One region of the Vibrio casei genome, then DNA from elsewhere that is predicted to be linked to it. Evidence: predicted binding sites of a transcription regulator. Region 1 holds the regulator's gene; the other holds the start of a gene.
The links. Region 1 encodes PurR, which represses purine synthesis genes. Its sites were predicted from a motif close to TNANGNAAACGTTTNCNTNA; they were not measured.

Region 1 (15,816 bases):
TTAAATGCTTAAACAAGTCACGGTCGGCTTGCGTAGTTTTAATGGCTTCTAGCGTCATGCGGTTTTCACGCAACGCCGATTCCATATCTTGGAAGGCTTTCTTCACTCCACCATTTTGTGGCAATAAGTAGTCACGTAATGAACGAGTGATCGCACTTGAGATACCACCATACAAAGATGCTTCGATTAAGCGATAGAACTTAGAACGGTCACCGGTGTTGCGTAGTTTCTTAGGCAGTACGCCCATTTCAAACATCACGCTGTGGTAATCGGCCACTGATGAAAAGGCTTTAATTTGTACGCCTTCATATTCCGCTACTTTGTCTTTTAGCTCGTTGTATGTACGAACGCGAGCTTGGCCGTTTTCTAGGCTTTCAATTAAGACATCGGTCGGTTTGACATTGCTTGGTAGACCTTGAATAAGAATCGGTTTGATATCCACTTTCTTATCACGACCTGCCACTTGTTGCAGTTTTACCGTAAACAACAAGCGTTGATGACGTGAATTGACAACATCAAGCACCGAGTAACAAGTACCCGGCTGTAGTTTACCGAATAGGCCTTTATCACGAGAGGCTTGTGAACTCCCCGCCTCGGTAGTGTTACGGAAATGCAGTAAGCTTTGGTCTGGAATCAATGCCGTGATGAAAGCCGCCATGGTAGTCGACTTACCCGCACCGTTACCGCCAGAAAGTGTGGTCACTAACCCATCAATATCAAAAGTACGAGCAAAGAAGCCGTTCCAGTTGATCATGGTTAGCGATTGATATTTACCTCTTTCGATCATGTTATTTTGCGTGATCATAGGTCACCTGCTTTCTGTTCTTGTTCTTCTTGTTCAGCCAAATCTTCTGATTGTTCGTCTGAAGCATCTTGCTTATCTTGAGTATCATTCGCTTTATTTGGGTCAACGGCTTCAGGATCAAGCACCGCTTCACCATCACGAATCAAGCGTAGTTGCGCTTCGCGAACATCGTCACCGACACGTACATCAGCACCAAAACGGAAGACGGCTCCACTGATTCTAAACTTCTCATCATCACCGACTGGCAATACCATACCGATACGACGTAGCCGACGCAGCGAAGTACGCACTTTTTCAAACAGCTTTTCTTTATCCAAATCCGAACCGGTTGCGCGGTTAGTCACCAAACGCATCAGTTTCTTTTCATCAGCAAGGTTGATTAGCTCTTCGTATAGTTCTTGATTAGTGAAGATTCCTTCATGGGCGAGACGCTCTGGGCTTAAATACAAAAAGCACAAGATTTTACCCACCAGCATATCAAGTTCCGATAACACGCTGCGGCCAATGAATGAGGTTGAACGTGGACGTAGGTAGAAGAAGCCTTCTGGCGCACGAACCAATTCTGCATTATAACGCTGATAGAAAGCGCCAAGATCACCGTCAAAATCACTTAAAAAAGCGTAGTTATCCATATCATCACTTGAGATATGGCGGCCCGCACGCAATTGGCTGTCAAGCGCGGGGAATAATGGGTTAGATAGAGCTTTCACCAATTGTTCTGGCATGTAAGCATCTTGAGAGTTGTCGGTCTCTTGTGAATAGCTGGTATTTTGAGACAGATCGGCGCTGTGCGCCTCGTAATTAGTATTGATCGATGACATTCGCTTGTACCTTTGCTCCAAAATCGTTGATCGCTTTCCAGTCGGGTTGTATGGCTTGATAATCCGATTCGGAATACCCCATTCTTACCGCTTGGTCGATCACCATTCTGGCTAAGTCAAAATGTTGCGCATGAGAATGCTGCGCAAGGTAATCTTGTAACACCGCGCCCAAATCAATCGGTCGCCCTGTTTCTTTATGCTGTTGTAGCATTTCAGCAACACGTTCGCTTAATGCATCATCAACAACGGTTAATTCTTCATATTCTACATCTGTGGGTACTTGTCCGGTAACTTCATCGTCACGCAGCAACATCGCTTCATCACGCATATCACGCAAACGCTCTGCATCTGAATAAATAAGGTACCAAGGCGCATCAAAGTAATCGGTTACCGATTGTCGTAACCGTTGGCTGAAGGCACGATTTTGGTCCATATCAATGGCAGTACGAATAAATTTATGAACATGGCGGTCATAGCCAATCCACAAATCGATGGCTTGCTGACCCCAGCTAATAATACGGTCGAGCTTAGTTTGCAGTGTGAATAAAATCGCATCTATAAAATCAAGCCCTTCTTGCCCATAAACCATTTGTTGTATATCAAGCAACTGAGTTTGCAGCTCATCACCAGCAGCTTGCAAAGTATCTTGTAACTCATTCAAAGTACTTGAAGTTTCCGTTAATAAGCTTTCACAGCTACTGATGGCTTCACGCCAATCTTGATTTAGTAACTGAGCAATCTGTTCTTTAATTTCAATTTGCTGATCGTCCATCACCCTTTGGTTCAGATCGATTCGGTCAAAAATTTCGCTTACTGAATATTTCAATACACCATAAACATGTTTCTGCCATTGTGATGTATCGGTGGCTTGCTGGGCGGCTTCAACGGCTTTAGACATTTCATCTGCCACCATCGAAAGCTGAATAGATAATTTCAACTTTGAGAATTCACGGTGACGTACATAATAATCAGTGATCGCAATGCCAAGAGGCGACATGCGATAAATGCTTGCACCTTCATTTAACTCACTAACAAAACGACTGATAAGCCGCTGAGAAACGAGTTCATTAATCGCGTTATTAGCACGAAATACGGAGGCTTCACCGGTATCTTCAAATAATCGAGTAACGATCTTAAAGGCGTCTTGTAATTCGCCTTCACCAAGCTCTTCATCAAATTTTTCATTGCTTAATACCGCAACGGCAATCAAAAAGGCTAAACGCTCACTTGAGAGGTTCAAGGTGAAATTATTTTGTTTAACCCAGCTAACCACTTCATCAATTGGCTGTTCACCAATCGGTTCTTCAACTATTGGTTCTTCAACTAAGGATTGAGTTATTTCACTCATTATTCGTCCTGTTACTTTTATAATGACTTTATGCTCTGACGTTATTTAGGCATAAGTTTAAATATTCGTATGCGGCTTCTGTGCCCAGACATGTATGTAACGACCTAACGAAAGATAAGGTTCGGTACGACATAATTGTTGTTCTAGCGCCATCACGTCGTCGGCATCATAATCGCCCATGTATTGCTGATTTCCAATGTAGTCGTTGAAACATCGAATACCAGATTTCCCACAGATTTGAAAGCCTTCCCTTTCTATCCATTGATAAACATCATCAGGAAGTAAACCTTGTTGAGGTTGTAATTTAAACCGTTTTCTGTGTGGCATTCCTTGTAAAACATGTGGGATATTACCACAAGTCACATTCTTCAAAACTAGGCCATGGTGATTATAAAACATCACGGAAGCAATACCGCCTGGCTTGAGTTTATTTAACACACATTTTAAAACCGCTTGTGGATCGTCTAACCATTCCATGACGGCATGAAATAAGGCTAAATCAACCGGTTCATTAAACTTTTGGTCTAAATGTTGTATCGATGAATGGATAAAACAAAACTGGTCACTTAACCCTTGTTGCTCAACACCTTGCTTAGCAAGTTCCAACATTTCACGAGACAGATCGCAGAATACAATTTGATGGCCACATTGTGCTAACTTCTGAGACATTTGACCTAAACCACCACCTGCATCTAATATCGTCAAAGCGGAAGATTGAGTATCAAACATTAAGAGTGCTTGCTTTAAATCTTGCCAAACAATGGTCTGACGAATATCACCTTTATCAGAACCATAAATGTTTTTGGCGAATTTATGCGCAATATCATCGAAATTTCGGTCTTGTTTCATCGCTTTTCGTTTAAGATAACTAAATTTTGCGTGTATTCTGTCACAGCAAATACAGGAATAAAGCAATTACTACGTTTTATTTACTAAATGATGAATTTTCGGACTATATAGAATGTTTGAGCTAAAAAAAATATTGTCATCTTTATTAATGCCCTTACCGGCCTTATTGATCATTGGATTCATTGGCCTTTTTCTTATCATGTTTACCTATAAGCGTGGTACAGGTTGTGTGTTTATGTTTATTTCATTAATGGGTATTTTCCTTTTTTCGTTTCAACCTGTTACTACCCCATTATTAAAAGCGACAGAGCGGACCTACAAAGCATTTCTTCCCGTGGACGGTACCATTGATTATGTAATGGTACTTGGCAGCGGCCATACCGTGGATGACGATATGCCCCCAACCTCAGAGCTTTCACGAACAGGGTTAATGCGGCTCACTGAAGGTATCCGTATTTTACGTATGTACCCTGGTGCCAAATTGATTTTATCAGGCTACGCAGCAGGATCCTCTGTCAGTAATGCTCGCATGATGGCAACGGTTGCGGTATCACTCGGCGTAACAAAATCCGATATTGTCTTATTAGAGAGCGCAAAAGATACATGGGAAGAAGCAAGACAAGCAGTTGGATTTGTTGGTTCAAAGAGGCTCGTTCTAGTGACTTCAGCAAGCCATATGCAACGAGCAATGACAGAATTTAAAAGTGCCGGTTTGGATCCCATTCCCGCACCAACCAATTACCTCGCCTTTGATAACATTAATGAAGCATGGGATCGTTTCACTCCTCAAGCTAAATATCTAGAACAAAGCGAACGATTCTGGCATGAACAACTTGGTCGCTGGTGGCTTTCTATTCGCAATACTTTAGTGACTGAACCGGTAACCACAGAGCCGACCACTACATTAGAATAATAGTTTCAGTATCTCCTTTCTTAAAACCTAGAAAGCAATCGTTGGCGTCGACGATTGCTTTCATCGATAAAAGTACGCCATTTGATTGTCAGCACTGTCTTTTAAGACTAAAATCAGTGGTTAAATAATATGAAATTATCCTAAGTCGCTCATAAAAGGCGACTTTTATCTTTTTAGTCGCTTGTTCTATTACAAGATTCAGTAACATCCGCACAAGGGAAACTCACTATGGCTACAATTAAAGATGTCGCACGCATTGCTGGAGTCTCAACCACAACCGTGTCTCATGTCATCAATAAGACTCGTTTTGTTGCAGAAACAACGCAAGAAAAAGTCATGGCGGCCGTTAAACAACTTAATTACGCCCCAAGTGCGGTGGCTCGTAGCTTAAAATGTAATACCACCAGCACGATTGGGATGTTAGTTACGCAATCAACCAATCCATTCTTTGCAGAAGTGGTCGATGGCGTAGAAAGCTATTGCTATCGTCAAGGCTATACTCTCATTTTGTGTAATACCGGTGGTTTAGTCGACAAACAACGCGATTATATCCGTATGCTTGCAGGAAAACGTGTCGATGGATTATTGGTAATGTGTTCCGATCTTGATGAAGAACTACGCGAAATGCTAGATGGTCATCCAGACATCCCCAAGGTGGTTATGGATTGGGGGCCTGAGACATCGAAAGCCGATAAAATTGTTGATAACTCCGAAGCCGGTGGTTACCTAGCAACCCGCTATTTGCTCGACCATGGTCATACCGATATTGCGTGCTTAAGTGGTCATTTTGAGAAAATGGCATGTAAAGAACGTATCGCCGGTTGTAAACGTGCTTTAGCTGAAGAAGATTTATCGTTACCTGAAGAATGGTTATTAGAAGGTAATTTTGAATGTGATACAGCGGTCATCGCAGCGGATAAAATTCTGGCTATGGAAAAAAGACCAACGGCAGTTTTCTGTTTCAATGATATTATGGCGCTCGGCCTAATGAGTCGATTACAAGAAAAAGGAATCAATATTCCAGAAGACATTTCCGTCATTGGTTATGACAACATTGATCTATCGGCTTACTTTTCACCACCATTAACCACGATTCACCAACCTAAGCGTCGTTTAGGTAAGAATGCTGTCGAAATTCTTCTAGAACGAATCAAAGATAAAGACCATGCGAAGCAAGTATTTGAAATGTTTCCTGAAATTCTTGAACGTTCAACGGTAAAAACATTAAAATAACAGACAACAATAATAAGCATGACTAAACTATAAAACCAGCGCCTGTCGCTGGTTTTTATTTACTAAAATACCCATTGAGCCGGATAGCTCTTACCCTCATAGATGGCATTTTTAAGGCGCTAATTTATTAGAAATAATGAAATTTTTTTCCTTTTAGTTCTGTCTTCTATTACAACATGTACCATTACATAGGATTTGTATGAAACATTTTTTGCTTAGCTGTGCGTTAACACTCTCCACAACTTTACCTTTTATGTCTCACGCCGACACGTTATCGGATTGGCAATCTATTGAAGTAAAAGCGAAAGGACAAGATGTGTATTTAAATGCCTGGGGAGGAAGCCAAGAAATTAATGATTATCTTCGCTGGGCAAGCTCGCAAGTTAAGCAACGCTATGGGATTACACTTCATCATGTAAAAGTCAGTGACATTGCGGAAACCACAACCCGCCTTTTAGCCGAAAAAGCGGCGAATAAAAATAGTAATGGCAGTGTCGATGTCGTCTGGATCAATGGTGAAAATTTCAAATCCATGAAGCATAACCAATTACTCTTCGGGCCTTTTGTCGACGCTCTTCCGAACTGGGAGAAAGTTGATCAATCACTCCCTGTCACGACAGATTTTGCAGAGCCGACCAACGGCTTAGAAGCGCCTTGGGGTGTGGGCCAATTGGTGTATATCTATGACACAAAAAAGCTGCCATCGCCTCCTATGTCCGCCCTTGCTTTACTTACTTATGCCAAAGCGCATCCTGGACGAATTACCTATCCAAAACCACCTCAATTTCATGGCACCAGTTTTTTAAAAGCATTATTAATCGAGTTAACCAATCATGATCCCGCGCTTGCCAAACCCGTTGATCCTAAAACATTCACCAGCACGACTCAGCCACTTTGGGATTACTTAGATGCTTTGCAGCCTTTAACATGGCAAAAAGGTAAACATTTTCCGACTAGCCAACCAGAGCTTGTTCAACTTTTAGATGATAATCAAATCGATATTGCTCTAACATTTAACCCTAATGAAGTGTTTTCTGCGCAAGCCAGCGGTAAATTAGCAAAAACGACGACGACATACGCTTGGAAAAGTGGCGCTTTATCCAATATTCACTTCTTAGCTATTCCATGGAATGCTAATGCAAAAGAAGGGGCAATGGTGGCAATTAATTTCTTACTTAGTCCAGAAGCTCAATCTAAAAAAGGGGATATTAACATTTGGGGCGATCCCTCTATTTTACAAACCGCTTACTTAACTGGCAGCGCTAAAAATACCAAGCTTTTTCCTTCAGTTGCCGAACCCCATCCTAGTTGGCAAACTGCACTTGAACAAGCTTGGCTTAAGCGTTATAGCCGATAGATGTTAATCAGTCATCATCGATGGATAAAAGCTTGATGCTTCGGCTGAGTTATTTAATCGTGTTACTCATTGGAGTATTCCCTCTTATACCCGGTTTTTTTGGTATGATCGCCCCTGCGCTCGGTTATATACCGCCTCTTGGGCTTTTCAATATCAGCCTTGATGCCTTTTATTCTGTTTTTAGCTGGCCGGGCGTTCTGCACTCCATCAAGCAAACTCTATTTATTGCGATTTCGAGTTCTTTACTCGCTTCGATAATGACATTTTCTATTATTCAAGCTTATTGGGGGACTCGACACTGGGTGAGGGTTGAGAAATCTTTATCTCCACTCCTCGCTTTACCCCATGTTGCTTTCGCGGTTGGGTTCCTATTTTTATTTTCCGATACAGGTTGGATTGCACGCCTTATTCATTTGGTTTTTAGTCACACGCTTTTTGATGGTTTTTTTTCATTACAAGATACCGTTGGAATTGGTTTAACCTTTGCATTAGCAATTAAGGAAACACCTTTTTTACTGTTAATGAGCATGCCGATTTTACATAACCTTAAAGTCTCTGAAACGTTACAGGTAAGTCAAAGTTTAGGTTATTCTTTACATCAATCTTGGTGGAAAATTTTATTTCCCCAATGGTGGAAACACATGCGCTTTCCTTTATTTGCTATTATCGCTTACTCAGGCTCAGTGGTAGATGTCAGCTTAATATTAGGCCCTACTCACCCACCAACTTTCTCTGTATTAGTTTGGCAATGGTTTAACGAACCAGACTTAAGCCAGCTTCCTCGCGCTGCTGCAGGTGCTTTTGTTCTCTTCTTTTTATGTTCATTACTGATTGCATTAATATGGATGCTGGAACGAACTTTCTTAGGTTTTTACCGTTCTTGGATGCTCTCTGGTCGACATAGCCATATTGTAATTAAGCCGTATTTCTTTCTCTTACTCGCAGCCATAAGTTTAGCTACGCTACCTATTATTATTATTTGGACGTTTGCTCAACGGTGGCAATTTCCAAATATGCTACCGACTAACTGGAGCTTACGGTTTTGGCAAAGTGAGTGGTTTTATATTCAAGAAACGATTATAACCAGTATTAGTATTGCCCTTTTCAGTAGTTTTATTGCTCTGGTACTTGCCATAATCGCTCATGAATATCGTCACAAATTTAGCATTGCTTTACCTATGTACATCATTGCTTTACCAATCCTTATTCCACAACTTTCATTATTGTTTGGCATGCAAATAACCAGCTTATGGGTAGGACAAGATCATTACTTAACATGGGTGGTTTGGTCACATGTCTTTTTTGCCTTCCCTTATATATACCTCAGCCTAGATGGTCCCTGGAAAAGTTACCCTATTCGCTTATCACAAACCGCTACCAGTTTAGGTCTATCACCGATAATGACTTGGTTTAAAATTAAAGTGCGCACCTTATCCGGTGCTATATTATTTGCTTGGGCAATGGGGATAAGTGTGAGCTTAGCACTATACCTACCAACTATTATGTTAGGCGCTGGTCGCATCACTACGCTCACTACAGAAGCCGTTGCATTATCAAGCGGTCATGATCGACGTGTGGTTGCATTATATGCATTGTGGCAAGCCATTTTACCATTTGTGTTCTTCAGTGTTGCGTTGTTCACAAACCGATTGTTACAACGAAGAACAAACCTTACACCCTTGGGGATTAAGTAATGAGCTTACAACTACAATCATTGTCAATTCATCATAAGCATCAAGGGCCACTTATCGAAGGCGTCAATATGCTAATAAAGCCAGGCGAGATTCTGACATTGATGGGGCCAAGTGGTTGTGGTAAATCAACCTTATTAAGCACAATTGCAGGCCACTTATCTGATGATTTTTTACTAGAAGGTAAGATTGTACTCAATCAACAATCAATTGAAACAACGCTCCCTCATCAACGTCAGATCGGCATTTTATTTCAAGATGACCTTCTTTTTCCACATTTGAATGTGTGGGAAAATATCGCTATAGGATTGCCGAATGAAATAAAAGGTAAAGAACGAAAGCAACATGTAATCAAGTGTCTGAAGCAGGTGAACCTTGATAAGCTAGCTTGCTCTATGCCACACCAAATATCAGGGGGTCAACGCGCACGTGTAAGCTTATTACGAATGCTGCAAGCAAAACCTAAAGCCGTATTATTGGACGAACCATTTAACAAATTAGATATGAATTTAAGAGTGGCTTTTCGCCGTTGGGTATTCACACAACTAAAACAAGCACAAGTTCCCACCTTAATGGTGACACATGATGAAATGGATGCCCCAGAAGATGGTACTCTTATTCATTGGGATAACCTAAAAGAGGAAAGTCTTAATGCTCGATAGATACATGATCCCCATTATTAAAACACCGTTAAATTTTACGGCAAAAATCTGTATTAACAATGACATTTCAGCGGATAAAGTCACATGGTGCAGCTTTTTACTCGGACTATGTGCTTTACCAAGTTTATGGTTAGAGCAATATACCTTGGCTCTGACTTTCATTATATTAAACCGAATTGGCGACGGATTAGATGGGGCTATTGCACGCCTTACCTCTCCTTCTGATGCTGGTGGATTTTTAGATATCACTCTGGATTTTTTATTTTATGCTCTGATCCCATTTGGTTTTATTTTAGCCAACCCAGATCAAAATGCCGTGTGGGGTGCTCTTTTAATCATTTCTTTTGTCGGAACAGGTAGCAGCTTTCTCGCTTTTGCTTCTATTGCTGCAAAACAAAAAATTGAAAACCCCGTTTATAGAAATAAATCCTTGTACTATATGTCCGGCGTTGCAGAGGGCACAGAGACTATCGCTATCTTTATTGCTTTTTGTATATGGCCACAACACTTCCCTATCTTGGCCGCTATTTTTGCTTTAATTTGTTTTTTCACAGCTGGAAACCGCATATGGGCTGGTTATCAAACCATACAACAATCGGAAGTGAACTCTTTTAAGGATACCGAAGAATGAAAATATTTAGTGCTCATGATCCAATAGAAGCCCATATTGTTCGTGGCTTACTTGAAAGCCAAAATATTCATGCAGAAGTTCACTCTGATAATATCTTCAGTCTAAAAGGTGAGATCCCAATGACAAACGATACTGATCCTTATGTCTGGCTTGTCAACGATCGATTTGAAAAACAAGCTAAAGACATTATCACTGAGTATGAAAATAGAAAAGATGATGAACTACCTAACTGGATATGTAATCAATGTAATGAATCCGTCGAAGCCACATTTGCGGTATGTTGGAACTGTGGAAATAGTGACCATAAGCAATAAATGACGAGATCCACAGTAAATCAATTAAGGTTATTTACTGTGTTTCTGAATAAACTTAATTGAATAATTATTAAATTCTTGAGGACGCTCTACATTACAAACATGACCGCAATTCGGGATCTCTAATAACCAACTACTTCTATGTTTAGAAACCATTTCTTTTACAGGATGAATAAACATGTAGTCCAACTCGCCCATTAAATAAAGTGTAGGAATAGCAATTTCACGTTCTCTGAAGTATTTCATCATTGGATTCACATCAGCCGCTAATTTAAACCAACGCTTAAATTCTTTCTGACACAATTTTTTAGCTTCATGAATGAATAAATGCCGAGATTCTTTCTGACTACGTTGAGGCATAACAACGTACGCAAATAATTTATATAACCACATATATGGAATTATGTGCTTACACATGTCCCCCGCTTTCACTAATACCTGAGATCGAATATCTAAGCGCGTAATGGCGCCACCTAGCACCATACTGTCCACTCTATTGCTCGCCATTTCAGCTAAATTTCTCACAAGAATGGTGCCTAAAGACATGCCAACAAAATGCGCAGATTGTATCTTCAAATGATCCAAAACACGTAGAATATCCATCGTAACTTCTTCAAATGAATAATGCTTAGAGATAATGTTTTTCAGTAATTGATTTGAACGACCATGTCCCCTCAAATCAATTAACAATAAATTGAAATGTTGTCGATAATCTTTAATTTGCTTGAACCATAATGAAGAACTTCCACCTGCGCCATGAACAAACACTACCCATTCATTACTGGTTGGATGGTGGTAGGTTTTATGGAATAGAATATCTGAATTCATACGGCTCTCTAATTTAACATGAGGAGTGATTGTAACACAGGCCTGTACCACCAAACTCTTCAACTCATATTTTCATACAAATATTCATGCCCCCTTTACATTTTTCATTACATCATTGCTAGTATCTATAGAAGAAAGGCTTTACCTCATCTTAACTTTAGGTTTTAGTGTGTATCTATTACAAACCCAAACAATAAGCACACAAGGAAATAGTATGTATTTAGAACATGTCAACTTGGTCGTGAGTGATGTTGAAGAAATGCTAGCATTCTATAAAGCAGCTTTTCCACATTGGGCTATTCGTAGCGAAGGGGAAGGTGAATGGTATGGAAAACCAAGGCGCTGGTTACATTTTGGAGATACCAAATACTATATAGCAATCAGTGATAATGGCGTAGGAGAAAATCGGAACTTAGAGGGGCACCAAACAGGTTTAGCGCATTTTGCTTATGTAACTGACAACATTGATACTATTATAGTAAGGCTACAAAATGCTGGCTATCAAATAGCGAAGCCCGGCGCAGATAACCCATTCCGCCGCAATGTATATTTCATTGATCCGGCAGGTTTTGAAATAGAGTTCGTTCAATATTTAAGTGATATTCCAACCGAACGCAATAACGACTTGTAAGACTAACAAGTTAAAAATAAAAAGCTCAGTAAAACCGAGCTTTTTATCATTCAATTAACGGTCAATTTAGAGTTGCATTAATATCTAATAGCACTTGATTAGGATTCTGAGCTTGAGTAATTGGACGCCCGATAACTAAGTAATCAGATCCCGCTGTCATTGCTTCTGCTGGCGTCATAATACGTCGCTGATCTCCAGCATCGCTACCCGCAGGGCGTATCCCTGGTGTCACCAATTTAAACTCTTTGCCTAAATCCACTTTTAGCATTGAAGATTCATGAGCTGAACATACAACTCCATCTAAGCCACTATTTTTGGTTAATTGAGCTAAACGCTTTACTTGATCTTGTGGCGTAATATCTAAACCAATACCCGCTAAATCCATTTGTTCCATACTCGTTAATACCGTCACACCGATTAATAATGGACGGTTCTTACCATAAGGTTCTAAGATATCGCGTGATGCTGTCATCATACGCTCCCCACCGCTAGCATGAACATTAACCATCCACACACCTAACTCTGCGGCTGCACGAACGGCTTTAGAGCATGTATTAGGAATATCATGGAATTTTAGATCTAAGAAAACAGAGAAATTTTTAGCATGAAGTTGTCGAACAAAATCAGGCCCAAGAAGCGTAAACATTTCTTTGCCGACTTTCAGACGGCACAATGCTGGATCAATATTATCCACAAAGGCTAGTGCATCATTCTGGTTATCATAATCAAGGGCAACAATTACTTTCGGGTCTAACATTGATTTTCCTCTATCTCGTTTACGCAATTAATATTATCTAATGTCTTATTTTGATAGTAATACAGGCCAATTTTAGAATCGTGGAGATTTCTATTTACAGCTTTTATAATCATTATTCACCATCCAAACCACGTATAGGTTTAATGGTTCCCCATCCTTTACATGATGGACAGTGCCAATAAATCGAATGAGTAGCAAAACCACATTGTCGACATTGGTAATGCGGCTTGGCCTTCATTTGAACACCAACCATTTCCTGTAACGTTGTTAAACTGTCTTTCGCCCTACCTTCTTCTGCTTCTGCAATATGGTAATCGATTAAACGATAAAAGCCTTTCATGGTAGGATTTTTAATGAGTTGTTGAGTTAATAACGTTTGTGCTGCAGCGATGCCTTCATGCTGAGCAACCATTTGTGCAAGCATTAATTCAGCCGATACACCTGCTTTCTTCGCAATACATTTCTTTAAAAATTCCAACATACCGCCTTCTTGCCCAATCTGGTAATAACAATCGGCTAGGGTTGGTAATACTTCTGGGATGTAATCAATATCCTGCTCAAGTACTTTTTCCAACATTGTTATTGTCTGAGTATAATTATCCGATTCAAGATAAATATTCCCAAGAGCAATAGTGGCACGTACACACTTAGGATCTTCAGTCAGCGCTCGTTTAAAGTAAAGTACACCTTTTGATGTATTAGTTAGGCTCAGTTCATGCATTGCTAATTCACACCAATAGTGAGCAATATCTTTACGCATCTTCTTTTTACCCATCGCTACTAAAGCGTCACCACATTTAATGGCTTTACTCCATTCACGTGTTTGCTGGTAAATAGTAACTAACTGAAGGAGTGCTTGTTCTTTATGTTCGGGCTCATCGGCCAATTGTTCAAAAATTTTTTCTGCACGGTCAAAAAAACCAGATACCATGTAATCTTTAGCAAGTTGTTGTAATGCGATATTTTTTTGATCAATAGTTAAACCTTCACGAGTGATTAGGTTTTGGTGAATTCTGATTGCTCTATCCACTTCGCCGCGAGAACGAAATAAATTCCCCAAAGCAAGATGAGTATCAATGGTTTCATCATCTACTTGCAATAATTCAATAAAGTGATCAACCGCCTTATCAGATTGCTCAGACAATAGGAGGTTAAGACCTCTAACGTATTGTCGTGAGATCTGATGTGATTGTTCTTGCTTATCATGACGAGCACTGCGGTTACCCATATACCAACCGTATGCAGCGGCGATAGGTAACAGTAGAAAAAGTAGCTCTAGCATTAACGAATAAACCTAGCCTTTAATTTCAGGTAATTTCTCTGATGAGTGGGAGGAAACTTCCGCTTTAGTTTTATTTAGCTGTTTACGTAAGCGACGTATCGTAAGTGTTGACTTTAAATAGAGGCTGCCAAAAATGAGCCATGCAATCGCGAACGCTGTGATAAAAACAAAACCGAGCAATAAAGACAAAGGTAAATCATTTTGCGCAATAAGATAATTAAAAGTCACCGTTTCTTGGTTTTGTGCGCCAAGCGCTAATGCAACAAGAAAAAGTGCGATAACTAATATAGTTTTTATAATTTTCATAATTACCACCATCAAGCAACGAAACATTACCTTAGATTATGCAGTAAATTTACCAGACACTCCATTGCCAATCGATTGAAACTAGGAAATATTCTACATTAAGCCTCTTTTTCAAATAACCATATCGATAAAAAAGCGGCAACCTCTAAAGATTGCCGCTTTTAAAAATTCTAACTATCTGTATTACAGACTGTTGTTTACACGCTCGCGCAACTCTTTCCCTGGTTTAAAATGAGGAACGTATTTACCGTCCAACTCAACTTTCTCACCAGATTTAGGATTACGTCCAACACGTGGCTCTCGATAATGTAGAGAAAAACTTCCGAAACCACGGATTTCAATACGATCACCATCTTCTAGCTTAGTAGCCATATGCTCAAGGATATCCTTAACGGCATCTTCTACTTCTTTAGTCGAAAGGTGTGTCTGCTGAGCACATAGTCGTTCTATTAACTCTGACTTAGTCATAGGTGATTCCCTCACTTTACTCTAACTTATCGAAGAAGGGAGCCATAATCTGGCTCCCCTATAGGCAATGATTACTCGCCTTTAGCAGCCTTGAATGCATCAGCCATAGCGTTACCAAATGAAGCTTCATCTGCTTTATTTAGTGTAGCCATTGCTTCTTGCTCTTCAGCTTCGTCTTTCGCTTTGATAGATAGGTTGATTACGCGGTTTTTACGGTCAACACCAGTAAATTTCGCTTCAACACTATCACCAACACTGAACACTAAAGATGCGTCTTCGATACGGTCACGTGCAGCTTCTGATGCACGGATGTAACCTTCAACACCTTCGATTAGTTCAATTGTAGCACCTTTCGCGTCAACTGCAGTGACAGTACCGTTTACAAGCGTACCTTTTTTGTTATCTGCAACGTATGCATTGAACGGGTCGTTTTCCATTTGCTTAACGCCAAGAGAAATACGCTCACGATCAGCATCAACTGCTAGAACAACTGCAGAAATTTCATCGCCTTTTTTGTAATCACGAACGGCTTCTTCACCTTGAGCATTCCAAGAAATGTCAGATAAGTGAACAAGACCGTCGATTCCACCGTCAAGACCAATGAAGATACCAAAGTCAGTGATAGACTTAATCTTACCAGTTACTTTGTCGCCTTTAGCTTGCGCTTCAGCGAAAGTCTGCCAAGGATTAGCTTTACATTGTTTTAGGCCTAGAGAGATACGACGACGTTCTTCGTCGATATCAAGAACCATAACTTCAACTTCGTCGCCAACATTAACCACTTTAGATGGGTGAATGTTTTTGTTAGTCCAATCCATTTCTGAAACATGTACTAGACCTTCAACGCCTTCTTCGATTTCTACGAAGCAGCCGTAATCAGTTAGGTTAGTTACACGACCAGTTAGTTTGTGACCTTCTGG
Region 2 (15,816 bases), 690 kb from region 1:
GCTATTAATTTTACGTTAGGAACAGAAGACTTTCAGAATCAAATTGAGCAATTAGAAAATGCAGTAAAAAAACATAAAGGTCCGCTCATCATTGCTGGTGATTTTAATACGTGGAGCGAGAGTCGCTGGCAAGAAGTTCGTAGAAGAATGTCGGCGTTATTGATGAACGAAGTGAGATTTAAACCGGATAACCGACGTCGGTTTATTAATGATCTTGCTTTTGATCATGTATTTTATCGAAATTTAAATTTGGTAGAAGCAAGTTCGCCAGTAACTACAGCATCCGATCATACCCCAATGATTGCCATGTTCACATTGTAAAGCTTCTGAGGTTAGTCAGAGGTTATTTTCCTTATCAGGGTCTATGCTTGATCAACTCTTGTTACATCAACATACAGTTTGAGCTTTTGTCCCGGCTTTAAGTAATCTTTATGGTTTAAATCGTTCCATGCTAATACATCAGTTGTTTTGACTTTAAATTTCTGAGCGATAGCGCCTACCGTATCACCCGAGCGAACGTTGTAGTAAACAGTTCGGATGACAGTACCACTTTTGCTTCCTTGCCAAATAACGAGCTTTTGGCCTATTCTCAATGAATCTTTTGGCGCCATACCATTCCAGCGACTTAAAGCATCAATAGATACTTGGTTGCTTTTGGCAATGCTCCAAAAACTATCACCACTTTTTACCGTATAATTTGTTTTGATTTTACCACGAGAAATAGACTGAGTTTTCGCTAAACGATTTTCAGCGCTTAATGTGTAACTCTGATTGTTTCGTGTTGATTTTGGCACCATCAAATATTGCCCAATACGGATGTTGCTGTTTGTCATGCCATTGGCTTTTTTAATTACTTTAGAAGTTGTTTGATTGTGTTGTGCGATAACGCTTAAGGTATCTCCTGATTTCACTTTATAGCGAATAAGCCGGATCCCTTTACCTCTATTTTTAGCTGCTTGTTGCTCAAATTGTTCAGCGTTATCGATTGGAATTAAGAAACTGTGTGGTCCAGTTGGAGAGGTAGCCCATTGATTGAAACCAGGGTTATAACTTTGCAGTTCTTTGACTGAAATCCCCGCGTATTGAGCTGCAATGGCGAGATCGAGTTGCTCTTTTGGATCCACTAAAGTTAAGACCGGTTTGTTTGCAATTTCTGGTAATTGGATACCATAAGCTTTTTGGTTTGCTAAAATGTCAGCAAGAGCAAGCAGTTTTGGTACATAAGCTCGGGTCTCTTTAGGTAAATTTAGTGAGAAAAAATCGGTTGGCTTTCCCGCTTTTTTATTTTGTCTAATGGCGCTAGAAACTCGACCACCACCACTGTTATAGGCTGCAATCGCATTTTCCCAGTCACCATTAAAACGGTTACCTAAGTAAGTCATATAATCGAGAGCGGCATCGGTTGAGGCGTTGACATCGCGACGCCCGTCATACCAATAGTTTCTTTCAAGACCAAAGCGATCGGCGGTAATTGGAACAAACTGCCACAGTCCTGCTGCACTACCATAAGAATAAGCAAATGGATCAAAAGCGCTTTCAACTACAGGAAGTAAAGCTAATTCAAGAGGGAGATTACGTTCTTCAATACGAGTTGTAATCATATATAAGAAAGGGGCTGCGCGTTTTGAAACAGTTTGTAAGTGCTCAGGATGTTTTAAATACCAATCACGATAATAATCGACGCTTGGGTCATCGGGAACTTCAAGCTTAAATTGCATAGCAATACGAAGCCATAAGTTTTCTTGTTGCTGTGGTGTTAACTCTACCAATGGAGGTTTTACAGCGGATTTTGGCTTTTTAGAGGTCGTCGATTGAGCCTTAACGACAGTCGATGATTCTGATACAGTTTGGGCGGTTTCCGAGCCATTGGTTTTGTTGTTAGTTGATGTCGGTATAGTTTGGCAGCCCACTAAGAGTAGCGCTAAAACCCAAATGTATTTTGAACTCATTTATGCAACCTTTTAAAAAACAGCTGCGAATAATACTTGTGAAATAGAAGGACTGGCAAGCAAGAAATAGTCTAAAACCTCAAATAGATCTTAAAAAAGTAAGGTTTTTAAGGAGGTTTTAGAAAATTTCATGAACAATTTGATTGTTTTAACGTCATTTTTTTTGCTCAAAGCAAATCGTAACAAATCGTTAGAATTCATTTTTCCATTCGCGTAATGCCGTGAAAACAGACAATTCAGATAGCTCATCGGTACGAGTGGAAACGGCTTTCATGACGCTTGGCTCTTGGCAACGCAAGAATGGATTGATCCATTTCTCTTGGCGTAGAGTGGTTGGAATCGTCGGTTTTTCTTGTGCTCTAAGGCGATTGACCTCATCACGGTACTCGTGTAATAACGCATTTTCTGGTTCGACTGCTAAGGCGAAAGATAAGTTTGCGGAGGTGTATTCATGGGCACAGTAAACTTGAGTCTCTTGAGGTAATGAAGCAAGTTTTTGTAATGAATTAAACATTTGCTCATAAGTGCCTTCAAATACCCGGCCGCAACCAGCAGAAAACAACACATCACCACAGAATAGTTTACCATCACCAACGTAGGCAATATGTCCGTTAGTATGGCCTGGGACATCAATCACAAGAAAGGCTTCACCAAATATTTCAATGCGATCTCCACCTTCAACTGATTGACTGAGCATCATAACTGGATCGTTGCTTGGACCAATCACTTTCGTCTTAGGATAATGACGCAGTAATTCAGCCACTCCTCCGACATGATCGGCATGATGGTGAGTGATGAGTATCGTCTCTAATTCGAGTTTATCTTGTTGCAGTTGGGCCAAGACTGGCGCAGCTTCACCTGGGTCAACTAATACGCAATGTTGAGTATTATTTTGAATCAGCCAGATGTAATTATCATTAAATGCAGGTATGCTTTTTACCGTTAATCCTGAAGTATTTTTGTCAGTTAACATTATGGATCTCCAATCCGACTGCGAGAGATATTAAAGCTATGAAGCCAGCTCGAATTCAAAAAACATTTGTTCAACCCCATTCTTGGCAGCAATTGAAAAATGGTCAATGGGTTTTTGAATCTATTCAAACTCGCCTTGATGAGTGGTGTCCCAAATTATTCGGTTACCACATGCTGAAACTAGGTGGCTTAAGTTGTGAGTTAGTGACACATAATTGCAATATTAAACATCAAGTAAATGTCGATACGCTTAATCCACTTCATACGGTTATTGCTGATGCGTATGATTTACCATTTCTCGAGAAAAGTATTGATACTGCGTTGGTGTGTCATCAGCTCGACTATTGTAGCGATCCTCATCGCTTGTTGCGAGAAGTAGATAGAATAATTATTGATGATGGTTACATGATATTGACGGGCTTTAACCCTATTAGCTTGATCGGTCTCTCGAGTTTGATGCCTTGGCGGAAAAATTATTTACCGTGGAGTGGCAGAATGTTTACACCTTATCGTATTAAAGATTGGCTCGGATTACTGAATTATGAAGTCGTACATTGTGAAAGTTATGCGTTATTTCCTGTACAAAAAGGAAAAGCGATTATGATTTGGCTTGAACATAGTTTAGGGGGATGTGCATCGATGTTTGGCAGTGCGTATTTTATTGTGGCTAAAAAGCGCACTTACCCTTTACGTCCAATTAAACCTCATTGGAAAGTGAAACAGCGTGGTTTGTCGACAGCCAATGTTGGTTTTAATAAGCAAACCTCTGAAAAACCAACAAGGTAAATGTTTAGCTGGGTGAGTGTTTAGTTGAAAGTCTATTGGCCTTCAAACCCTTCATCATCGCGGGTAGGAGACTCTGCTGCCGCGCGAGCTAAATCATCACATATTTCATTTTCGCGATGACCGGCATGGCCTTTGACCCATTTCCATTCGACTTGGTGGCGAGCGGTTTCTGCATCGAGTTGTTTCCATAAATCGACATTTTTAACCGGCTTTTTGGCTGATGTTTGCCAGTTTTTCTTTTTCCATCCGTGAATCCATTGCGTAATGCCTTGGCGAACATATTGGCTGTCTGTGGTCAGTACGACTTGGCAAGGTTCGGTTAAGGCTTTTAAAGCAACTACTGCCGCCATCATTTCCATTCTATTGTTAGTAGTGAGGTTAAAACCTTCAGATAAATACTTTTCTTTGCCTTTATAGCGAAGCACAATACCGTAACCACCAGGTCCAGGATTGCCTAAGCAGGAACCGTCGGTGAAAATCTCAACTTGTTTTGCTGTCATTTGGTACTATTACCTTAATTCTTTACTAACATCCCAGTAGTCTGACATAGAGTTTATTATGAATACCACTAATTCTTCTCATGATCGCATCATTGTACTCGATACTGAAACCACCGGTATGAACCGTGAAGGTGGTCCTGTGTATATGGGGCACCGAATTATTGAAATTGGTGCGGTGGAAATTATAGATCGTAAACTTACGGGAAAACATTTCCATGTTTATATTAAGCCTGATCGTGAAATTGATCCTGAAGCGATCGCGGTTCACGGTATTACTGATGAGTTTCTTGTTGATAAGCCGGAATACAAGAAAATTCATCAAGAGTTTTTAGCGTTTATTCAAGGTGCTGAGCTGGTGGCTCACAACGCATCGTTTGATGTTGGTTTCATGGATTATGAATTTAAACTGGCCTCTCAAAGCGTAAAAACATCGGAAATCTGCAAAATTACCGATACTTTAGCGATGGCTAAGAAAATCTTCCCAGGCAAACGAAATAACCTTGATATCTTATGTGATCGTTATGGTATCGATAACTCTCACCGGACTTTACATGGTGCATTGCTGGATGCTGAAATTCTAGCGGATGTGTATTTGTTAATGACTGGTGGGCAGACGGCAATGCAATTTAATGCCGGGCAAGCTAAGGATGGAGAAACAGGAGAGACCATTAAGCGTGTTCAAGGGCGAAAAGTTTTAAAAGTATTAAAAGCTAGTAATGATGAGTTACAAAAGCATGAAGAGAGATTAGATGTCTTCGCTGAAAAAGGCACATGCCTGTGGCGTTGTGATGACTAATTTAGCATAGACTTACTTAAATTAGAGAGAACCCCCCAACCCTATTATGGTGTTGGGGGCTTGTTTGTGAGGGCGGGTTTACTGTCTAAGCAACTTTACTCACCTTGTTGTCTGATTTTTTTACAATGAGTTCACTTGGATCAAAGTCATCTACATTGATTGTTTCTAAGCGATAGAATTCAGCATCGCGTAAAATAGTGGCTTCATCTTCATTTATCCATCCTTTTTCTAATCCAATGTCAGCGATTTTATCCAGTTGTACGAATGGACGGCGGTTTTCTAATTTTTTACAAATATCGTTAAAAATTGGTTCAGCTTTTAATATGGTTTCTAGTGCAAGCTCAATTTTTCCTACAGGGTTATGCTCCGTTGGCGCTAAGTATTGATTGCGACCGATACGAGAACGTGTTGCGGATGGAGTTTGCAGGATTTGTGCTAATTCATTATCTAACTTGTCACTTGGTGCTTTACGCACAGTACCAAATGGCAACATTAGAATACGAAGTAGGCGAGCGACACCACGAGCAGGGAAGTTTTGTAATAAGTCATCAATAGCGGCTTCTGCTTGACGTAAGCTATCTTGAAGCCCCCAATGCACTAATGGTAAGTCGGCTTCTTGGTAACCTTCTAATTCAAAACGTTTCAGGGTGGCTGAACTCAAATAGAGTTGGCTTAGAACGTCGCCAAGGCGAGCAGATAATCGTTCTTTTCGTTTTAATGATCCACCGAGTACCGCCATCGAAACATCGGATAATAAGGCAATATTAGCACTGTAGCGGTTAATTTTTTGGTAGTAACCTTTGATTTGATCATGAACAATGCCATTGAAGTTTGGGTCGTTTGGTACCGCATAGTCTGAACCTCGACCATCGGTAATACCTAACCATAAACTACGAATAGCATTACTCATACTAAATCCAATATGGCCAAAGACGGCAGAATCAAAACGCGAGAGAGCATTTTTCTCGGTAGAATGAGCGGCATCCATTTCTTCAAGGACGAATGGATGGCAACGAATGGCCCCTTGGCCATAGATGATCATAGAGCGAGTTAATATATTGGCACCTTCCACGGTAATGGCAATCGGTGAGCCTTGATAACCACGCGCTAGAAAGTTAGCGGGCCCCATACAAACACCTTTACCACCGGCGATATCCATCGCATCGATCAAACAACGCTGCCCTCGGTGGGTACAGTGGTATTTGACAATCGCTGAAATAACCGATGGTTTTTCACCTAAGTCGATTCCTGCAACCGTTAATTGGCTAGCCGCATCCATCACGTAAGCATTACCTGCGATACGAGCAAGAGGTTCTTCAATACCTTCCATATGACCAATCGGTTGTTTAAATTGGCGACGAATTCGAGCATAAGCCCCTGTTGCTAAAGCGGCAGATTTTGTTCCGCCGGTTGAGTTTGAAGGCAAAGTGATACCACGACCAACAGAAAGGCACTCCACTAACATACGCCAGCCTTGACCAGCCATGCTTGGTCCTCCGATGATGTAATCCAAAGGAACAAAGATATTTTCCCCTTGAGTTGGCCCGTTCTGGAATGGGATGTTAAGAGGGAAGTGACGGCGACCAATTTTTACACCTTTGGTGTTTGTTGGGATTAAGGCGCAAGTAATTCCGATGTCTTTGTTATCATCACCGTTTTCTTTTTTGAGGCCTAAAAGTCCGTCAGGATCTTGTAATTTAAAGGCTAAACCGAGAACCGTTGCAATTGGAGCAAGTGTGATATAACGCTTATTCCAGGTCAAGCGCATGCCTAGTACTTCTTTGCCTTCCCACTGCCCTTTACAAACAATACCAAAATCTGGGATTGCGCCAGCATCGGATCCAGCTTCTGGACTGGTTAAAGCAAAACATGGAATTTCTTTGCCTTCAGCTAGTCGTGGTAAATAGTGATCTTGTTGTTCTTTGGTGCCGTAATGTTGTAGTAACTCTCCTGGGCCTAAAGAGTTAGGAACACCAACCGTTGATGATAAAACACTGGATACTCCAGTTAATTTTTGTAGAACGATAGATTGTGCATAAGCTGAAAATTCTAGGCCGCCATATTTTTTCTTAATGATCATCGCAAAGAATTTATGATCTTTTAGGTATTCCCAGATTTCAGGAGGCAAATCGGCCAATTCGTGGGTGATTTCAAAATCATTAGCCATTGCGCAGACTTCATTCACTGGGCCATCAATAAAGGCTTGTTCTTCTGCGCTGAGTGTTGGAGCTTTAATATCGGATAGTTTTTTCCAATCCGGCTTACCTTTAAATAGTTCGGCTTCCCACCAAACGGTTCCTGCGTCGATCGCTTCTTTTTCTGTTTTAGACATCTCTGGTAGGATTTTTCTAAATACCTTTAGAGCAGGTTGACTGAAGAGTGGACGGCGGATAGCGGGAATCGCGATCAGTGCCAATAGGATGATAAATACCCCGAATACGATGGGAGAAAATCCACCTAATACAGTTGATACGAGCATAACAATAGCCATGGCGCTAAGCGTTACGGTTTGTGTACGGCGGTGATATAAGCAGAAACTGAGTACAAAAAACGTAATAATCAGCGTAAGTAAGGTGGTCATCTTTGTCTTCCTTATAATGATGAGTGATAAGATTAACTTTTATGACTGGCTTGCTATAACGACTGTCTATTACAACAATGGTTTATAGCAAAAATAAAAAGTGGTCGTACCAGATAAATTCATTGTAATGGGCTTGTTGTGGAAATGTAAAACATCAATATGGTTAAAAAGTGATCTCAAGCATGAAATTGACTATTTGTTTGATTATTTCTTCTTAAGAATAGTTAGTTTGTCCTTAATTAAAGGAAAGAATTCCATGCAGGGGAAAATTTTACATCGAATTGGTCGACAGGCTTTTAGCTTTATAGGTACACTCATTGGTTGATAATACTCAAAATAAAGGTAATTCCCTATGTATCAAGATTTAATTCGAAGTGAATTGACTGAAGCTGCTCAAGTATTAAATGATTTTTTAAGTGATGATAAGAATCTTCAAGATATTGAATCAGCAGCCAAAATGATTGCAGACTCTTTTAAGCAAGGCGGTAAAGTTTTATCTTGCGGTAATGGTGGCTCTCATTGTGATGCTATGCATTTTGCTGAAGAGCTCACAGGCCGATACCGTGAGAATCGTCCGGGATACCCTGGGATTGCCATTTCAGATCCGAGTCATTTGTCTTGTGTGAGTAATGACTTTGGTTATGAGTATGTATTTTCTCGTTATCTAGAAGCTGTTGGCAGTAAAGGTGACGTATTATTTGGCCTGTCCACTTCTGGTAATTCAGGTAACATTTTAAAAGCCATGGAAGCTGCCAAATCAAAAGGTATGAAGACCATTGCCCTCACGGGTAAAGATGGTGGGAAAATGGCGGGCATTGCCGATGTTGAAATTCGTGTTCCTCATTTTGGTTATGCTGATCGTATTCAAGAGATTCACATTAAAATTATTCATATTGTGATTCAATTAATTGAAAAAGAAATGGAAGATTAATCTTTTAGTTCTTTAAGTTACCGTTCTTGATGTGTGGTTATGAGGAAGTTTGAATGTGTGAGCTGCTCGGTATGAGTGCGAATGTTCCAACGGATATTTGCTTCAGTTTTACCGGTTTAATTCAACGAGGTGGAAAAACGGGTCCGCATCGTGATGGCTGGGGAATCACCTTTTATGAAGGGAAAGGATGCCGTAATTTCAAAGATCCTAAACCGAGTTGTCATTCTAAAATTGCTGAGCTAGTTCAAAGCTACCCCATTAAAAGTTGTGCAGTGATTAGCCATATAAGGCAAGCTAACCGTGGGGAAGTGAATCTTGAAAATACACATCCTTTTACCCGGGAATTATGGGGTAAGAACTGGACGTTTGCCCACAATGGACAATTGAGTGACTATCAAGGTTTGGATACAGGGCGACACCGACCTATTGGCGAAACGGATAGCGAACTTGCTTTTTGTTGGATTTTAAATCAGTTAGAAGCGCGTTACCCAGAGCCTCCGCATGCCCGTCAAATACAAGATGTTTTTCAATATATTGCGCAATGTAGTGATGAGCTAAAGACACTTGGCGTCTTTAATATGCTGCTGAGTGACGGTGAATACGTCATGATGTATTGCACCAACAATTTACACTGGATTACTCGTCGAGCGCCGTTTGGCAAAGCATCATTAATTGATGAAGAGGTAACGATTGATTTTCAAGAGGAAACGACGCCTAATGATGTGGTCTCTGTCATCGCAACTCAGCCACTTACAGATAATGAACGTTGGCATAAAATGAAACCAAGTGAATATGGTGTTTTTCAATTTGGGGAGCTGATTTTAGATAACAGTTTATCCTTAATGGATGAGCCGTTTGCAGAAAAAACACAATAAGATGGTGAGTCATCCTCGCTCAGAATGATGTGGCTGGAGTCATGGTAACTCGATATTGACGGTCTTTAATGACTTGAAAAAATAAACGCTCGATCAGGTTATGATCGAGCGTTTTTGCTTAAAAGTGAGTTTGAATCTTTATTAAATCGAACTTTTAATCTTCAGCATACCCGTGGAGACCCAACAACTTCCCGTCTAAATAGGCCAGTTGGTTTTTCATTTCTAACCGACCGTCAATAAACCATTGAGTGACAATTGGGTAAATACTGTGTTCTTGTACTAAGATGCGTTCAGCTAAGCTGGCGGCATCATCGTCTTCAAATACTGGTACTTTGGCTTGCAAAATTACGGGGCCACCATCGAGCTCTTCAGTCACAAAGTGCACGCTAGTGCCATGTTCATTATCACCTACATCAATCGCGCGTTGATGCGTATGTAAGCCTGTATATTTAGGTAATAATGAAGGGTGTATATTTAACATCCTACCTGAATAGTGGGTCACAAATGAAGGGCTAAGAATTCTCATATAACCAGCAAGAATGACTAAGTCTGGTTGGTATTTATCGATTTGTTTCATTAAGTGGGAGTCAAAGGCTTCACGATCGGGCTTACCTTGCGGATTTAAAAACATATGAGCCGAGATCGAATGGGCATTAATATTGTGGCTTCTTGCTCGTTCAAGGCCATAAGCATCCGCTTTATTGGAAAAAACAGCGGTAATTTTTGCGTTAATATGTTTTGTTTCACAAGCATCGATAATAGCTTGTAAATTACTGCCGCTACCTGAAACAAGTACAACAATATTTTTCATAATAAAAACCTTGAACCAATTAAAATGAGCAGATAAAACTAGGCCCCTAGTTAATGATTCTAGAGGCCAAATTGCAAGGGAATTGTGATATTAAGATTAATCGTTGATAACGACTTGCTCTTCACCTGCTTCTGCGCTTGCGATTGAGCCGATAACCCAAGCATTTTCGCCTTCTGCGTTCAGTAACTCAACAGCTGCCTGGGCTTGATTTTGTGGTAGTGCTACAATTAGACCAACACCACAGTTGAAGGTACGATACATTTCGTAAGTCTCAACGTTACCTTTTTGCTGTAACCAAGAGAAAATGGCTGGCCATTCCCAGCTTTTACCGTTGATAACGGCTTTTGTACCTTCAGGCAATACTCGAGGGATATTTTCCCAGAAACCACCACCTGTGATGTGTGAGATAGCATGGATATCGTGTGTCGCAATCATTTTCAGTGCTGATTTGATGTAAATTTTTGTTGGTTCTATTAAGTGCTCACCAATCGTACGGCCATTTAAATCTTCTTGTAGGTCAGCTTTCGAAACTTCAAGAATTTTACGAACCAAAGAATAACCATTTGAGTGAGGGCCACTAGAACCGACAGCAATTAGTGCATCACCTGCGGCTACTTTAGTACCGTCGATAACATCTGCTTTTTCAACAACGCCAACACAAAAGCCAGCGACATCATAGTCTTCGCCTTCATACATACCTGGCATTTCAGCAGTTTCACCACCGATTAGCGCACAACCTGCTTGAATACAACCTTCACCAATTCCAGTGACTACTTCAGCAGCCGTATCCACATCAAGCTTGCCAGTTGCGTAGTAATCTAGGAAGAACAGTGGTTCTGCGCCTTGTACGATTAAGTCGTTAACACACATTGCGACCAAGTCGATACCAATGGTGTCATGTTTTTTCATATCCAACGCAAGACGTAATTTAGTACCAACACCATCGGTTCCAGAAACGAGAAGAGGTTGTTTGTATTTGGTTGGCAGTTCGCATAAAGCACCAAAACCACCGATGCCACCCATTACTTCTGGGCGGCGAGTGCGTTTAACAACACCCTTAATTTTATCGACTAACGCATTACCTGCATCAATATCAACACCAGCGTCTTTGTAGCTTAGAGATGAATTGTTACCACTCACGGGGAAATCCTCGTTTTTAATTAGGTTGCCTTTGAAATAGATTCAAGATGAAAAACGGCCTTATTCTAACAGGGGATGGAATGAAAAGGAAAACGTTTGCGTCAGTTTTTTAGTCATTTTTGTAAGCGATTCAGAACACGGATAAATTAGATGATATCCATCAATACATTTTGGGCAAGTTTGCGTATAATTAGCATGTTTGTAAAAAAATATAGCACGGAGCTAGACATGAAAGTCGTAGAAGTAATGCACCCACTAGTAAAACACAAGCTTGGTTTGATGCGCGAAAGTGATATTAGTACTAAGCGTTTTCGTGAGTTAGCCACTGAAGTGGGTAGCTTGTTAACCTATGAAGCGACATCTGATTTTGAAACAGAAAAAGTGACCATTAAAGGTTGGAATGGCCCTGTAGAAGTGGACCAAATTAAGGGTAAGAAAGTGACTGTGGTTCCAATCCTTCGTGCGGGATTAGGAATGATGGATGGTGTATTAGAACATATGCCTAGCGCTCGAATTTCTGTAGTGGGTGTTTATCGTGATGAAGAAACGTTAGAACCAATCCCATACTTCAATAAACTCACTACAAAAATTGATGAACGTATTGCTCTTGTTGTTGATCCAATGTTAGCAACGGGTGGCTCAATGATAGCAACAATAGATTTATTAAAAGAAAAAGGTTGCCAACAAATTAAGGTTTTAGTTTTAGTGGCCGCGCCAGAAGGCATTGAAGCATTAGAAAAAGCGCATCCTGATATTGAGCTTTATACCGCGGCGATTGATGAAAAATTAGATGATAAAGGCTATATTATTCCTGGTTTAGGTGATGCTGGCGATAAAATATTTGGCACACAATAATTTTTATTATCGTTGGAATTATTTCGTAGAAAGCGACTCTCATTATAGGGTCGCTTTTTTATGGTTATCGTTTTATCACCACAGTGAAGGCTTCCATGTCGTAAGTTTGCCAAATGGTGTAGAATTCACCTACTTTGATTACTTCTTTTTTGAGTGGTCTCTTTTTATTGGTGATTTATTTTTATTGATATTGGTTGTGTGGCAAATAGCCGAGCAATGATGTCCTTTTCAAAACAGGTTTGTTATGCGTTATACCTTTGTTCCTATTTTATGCTTATTCTCTATACTTTCCTTTGGCGTGTCAGCAAAGACTAAAGTCGATATTTTTCATACAGAAGTGCCTATGACGGAAGAGAAAAATGCGCGTTCTATTGCTTGGGGGCAAGGGCTTGAGCAAGTATTGATTAAGGCGTCTGGTAATGAAAATATCGCATCAAACGGTGTGATAAAAAAAGCGTTAAATCATGGTTCAAATTATTTAGCTCAGTTTAAGTATGGGACACTAAATGATGAAGCAAGCATGGTGATGGATTTTAATTCAGCGCAGGTTATGTCGCTGTTATCTCAAGCAGATGTTATTTATTGGCCTACCGAGCGAGAAAACATCTTAGTATGGTTGGTGGATGATAGTGGCTCTGAGAGGCTAGTCGGTTGGGAGCAGTCGGATCTTGAATCTATTAATGATTTACAAAATGCTTCAAATTACTTTGGCCTGCCTATCACATTACCTTTAGGGGATATGGACGATCTTACCAATATTTCCACGACAGACTTATGGGGGAATTTTGCTGAACCTTTATCGAAAGCCAGTCAACGTTACCCTTCTGATGCGGTATTAGTGGTAAAGGTTTCACATGAAGCTTCACAAGCTCAGGTTGATTGGCAACTTTATGATCTTGCTCCTGAAAAAATTTCAAGTAACAAAACCGCGCCTTTAAATGGTTCTGAATCAGGAAATACTTCAGACGCTATCAGGGACTCTATCGCTAAAGTGAGTGCCTATTATGCACAGAAAAACAAAGCATCTGCTAATCAACAAGCTGATGATTCACTGCAAGCAAATTTTTCTGGTATTTATAATGTAACTGATTTTTTTACTCTGGAGCGTTTGTTAAAAAGTTTGAATAGTGTTGCTTCTGTCCAAGTCCGTAGCATACAGGGCTCACAGGTTAATTTTACCATTGAGTTATTTACTACTGTGGCTGATTTTGAAAAAGAAGCGGCTAAAAAGCGCAATCTAACTCAAACAGAAGCGCCTAAGTTTAACAATATTCAAACTATGCCGACCGAGGAAGAAAGCTTACAGACGGGTGATATCCAACAAAGTGGTCAAGAAATAAAGAGTGGTGATCAACTAGAGGTAGAGCACAACTCTAAACCTCAAGAAGATATAGCTAATAATGAAAATAGTCTCTGGTTTGATGTGAAGTGAAAATTTTCTAGGAAATAAATCAATTTTCAGCCATTCAGACATAACAGAAGGGAGCGTAAATCGCTCCCTTCTGTTATCTAGTATTCTGTATTTCATTATTTAGTTTATGAGTGGTCGTATTCTTTTTCAAGTTGTTGCGCTTTTTGAGCGGCTGGACGTTGGTGTAGAGCTGCTAAGTATTTTTGTAATGCAGGGTAATCACCAAGCTGATCTAATTTATAAGACATTTCGACAATGAAGGATAACAAAATATCTGCAGCCGTAAATTGTTCCCCAACCAACCAAGTGCTTTTACTTAGATGATCGTTAAGGTAGCCCAAAATTAAGTGTAACTCTTTTAAGCTATAGCCAGCTAAGAATGCAGGATTACTGCCATCTTTTAACACGAAATAATGCAGTAATAATGGCAGAGCTGCTGAACTTTCAGCAAAGTGTAGCCACTGTAAATAATGAGCATATTCAGGTGTATTTTTTGCAGGTACTAGTAAATTAGCCGCGTACTTCTCCGCTAAATATTCTGTAATTGCACCTGATTCAGCCAGTACTAATTCATCTTCTTGAATGACAGGAGATTTACCCAATGGGTGAATCGCTTTTAATTCTGCTGGTGCAAGGTTTGTTTTGCTATCACGTTGGTAAGCTTTAATTTCATACGGGACATTTAACTCTTCCAATAGCCAAATAATGCGCTTAGAGCGAGATTGGTTTAAGTGATGTAATGTGATCATTGGGTATCCTTGTCAAATGTGGAGTCATGAGTTTGATGAAGAATAAAGTGGGGGGCTCTCTTATAGCTTGGGGGATGTGTTGGCAGTAGATAACACATTAACCATAAGAGAGCATTTATTCAAAGCCAAGATGCGAATCAGAAGCCCTGAATAATTTTGTATATTACAGATTTTTTTCTTATTGGATTAAAGCGCGGTTTCGTACACTTGACGAGAACGAGCTAAATCGATAGAACCATTTTCACCAAGCTTCGTCATTCCGTGAGCTTCTAAACTGCTCATTGCAGTATCAACGTCAGCTTGACCAAGATCGATTTCACCTAAAGACACAGGCGTTTTCATTTGAGAGAAAAATTGCTTGGTTCTCTCAATTGCAGCATCGATACGTACGTCGTCTGAACCTTCAGTGATATTCCAAATGCGTTCAGCATATTGAAGTAACTTCGCTTTTTTCTCTTCGCGGCACACTTGCATGATGGCTGGAAGAACGATAGTTAAACTACGACCGTGATCCACACCAAAGTTACCGGTAAGCTCATGCCCAATCATGTGTGTCGCCCAATCTTGAGGAACACCAACACCAATTAAGCCGCTTAGTGCTTGAGTCGCTGCCCACATAACGTTGGTTCGAGCTTCGATGTCTTGTAGATTATCGATAAGCTTTGGACCTTCTTCGATAAGTGTAAGCAAGATACCTTCAGCAAAACGATCTTGGATTTTCGCATTAGCAGGGTAAGTTAAGTATTGCTCCATCACATGAACAAAAGCATCGACTACACCGTTTGAGGTTTGACGCTCAGAAAGGCTTAATGTGGTTTGAGGATCTAAAACCGCAAATTGAGGACGAACTAACGGATTGCCGAAAGCCAGTTTGTCTTTACCACGAGTCACAACCGCACCAACGTTGGTCTCAGAGCCCGTTGCTGGCAGTGTTAAAATACAGCCTAAAGGCAGAGCTGATTCGATTGGCGCGTGTTTTGCCAGAATATCCCATGCTTCTTCACCTTCGAAATTTACTGCCGCAGCAATAAATTTGGTACCATCGACGACAGAACCACCGCCAACCGCAAGCAGGTAATCAAAGCCTTCTGCGCGAATGCGTTCAACGGCTTTCATTAATGTGTCGTATTGTGGGTTTGGCTCAATGCCAGAAAATTCATCCCAGTTATGTTCGCTCAAAGCGGCAACAACTTGATCGTAAACCCCATTGCCTTTGATTGAACCACCACCATAAGTAACCAAGATTTTTTTGTCTTTTGGTATATCATTAGCAATGGCTGCGATTTGACCTTGGCCGAAATGAATGCGAGTGGTGTTTTCATAACTAAAGTTGTTCATGTATTGCTCCTGTGTATTAATTTTTATTAATATTAAGCAAAGTAGTTGATGTTGCAGTGAGGCAGCAAGTAAGTGAAGCCCCATGAGCTTAGCTTGTCTAAGTGATTGGGGTGAACGAACGC

Region 2: the regulator PurR is predicted to act here: its motif matches at 11,426-11,445, upstream of purM (phosphoribosylformylglycinamidine cyclo-ligase).

Annotation. Positions count from the first base shown of each region.
Region 1 covers NZ_AP018680.1:1,226,530-1,242,345, reverse strand. Annotated here, with positions in the region: gene mukB (chromosome partition protein MukB) at 1-787, opposite strand, end outside; gene mukE (chromosome partition protein MukE) at 802-1,530, opposite strand; gene mukF (chromosome partition protein MukF) at 1,607-2,974, opposite strand; gene cmoM (tRNA uridine 5-oxyacetic acid(34) methyltransferase CmoM) at 3,032-3,823, opposite strand; gene elyC (envelope biogenesis factor ElyC) at 3,936-4,736, shown strand; gene purR (HTH-type transcriptional repressor PurR) at 4,965-5,969, shown strand; gene VCASEI_RS05960 (ABC transporter substrate-binding protein) at 6,169-7,326, shown strand; gene VCASEI_RS05955 (ABC transporter permease) at 7,362-9,020, shown strand; gene VCASEI_RS05950 (ATP-binding cassette domain-containing protein) at 9,020-9,679, shown strand; gene VCASEI_RS05945 (CDP-alcohol phosphatidyltransferase family protein) at 9,669-10,310, shown strand; gene VCASEI_RS05940 (putative signal transducing protein) at 10,307-10,624, shown strand; gene VCASEI_RS05935 (alpha/beta fold hydrolase) at 10,655-11,452, opposite strand; gene VCASEI_RS05930 (VOC family protein) at 11,667-12,083, shown strand; gene pyrF (orotidine-5'-phosphate decarboxylase) at 12,145-12,840, opposite strand; gene lapB (lipopolysaccharide assembly protein LapB) at 12,953-14,122, opposite strand; gene VCASEI_RS05915 (LapA family protein) at 14,135-14,428, opposite strand; gene ihfB (integration host factor subunit beta) at 14,612-14,896, opposite strand; gene rpsA (30S ribosomal protein S1) at 14,968-15,816, opposite strand, start outside.
Region 2 covers NZ_AP018680.1:1,921,497-1,937,312, reverse strand. Annotated here, with positions in the region: gene VCASEI_RS09120 (endonuclease/exonuclease/phosphatase family protein) at 1-321, shown strand, start outside; gene VCASEI_RS09115 (lytic transglycosylase) at 363-1,949, opposite strand; gene gloB (hydroxyacylglutathione hydrolase) at 2,140-2,922, opposite strand; gene VCASEI_RS09105 (methyltransferase domain-containing protein) at 2,961-3,707, shown strand; gene rnhA (ribonuclease HI) at 3,740-4,207, opposite strand; gene dnaQ (DNA polymerase III subunit epsilon) at 4,266-5,003, shown strand; gene fadE (acyl-CoA dehydrogenase FadE) at 5,089-7,584, opposite strand; gene lpcA (D-sedoheptulose 7-phosphate isomerase) at 7,937-8,515, shown strand; gene VCASEI_RS09080 (class II glutamine amidotransferase) at 8,569-9,390, shown strand; gene purN (phosphoribosylglycinamide formyltransferase) at 9,545-10,201, opposite strand; gene purM (phosphoribosylformylglycinamidine cyclo-ligase) at 10,298-11,341, opposite strand; gene upp (uracil phosphoribosyltransferase) at 11,570-12,196, shown strand; gene VCASEI_RS09055 (DUF2066 domain-containing protein) at 12,441-13,628, shown strand; gene VCASEI_RS09050 (glutathione S-transferase family protein) at 13,733-14,356, opposite strand; gene VCASEI_RS09045 (iron-containing alcohol dehydrogenase) at 14,543-15,694, opposite strand.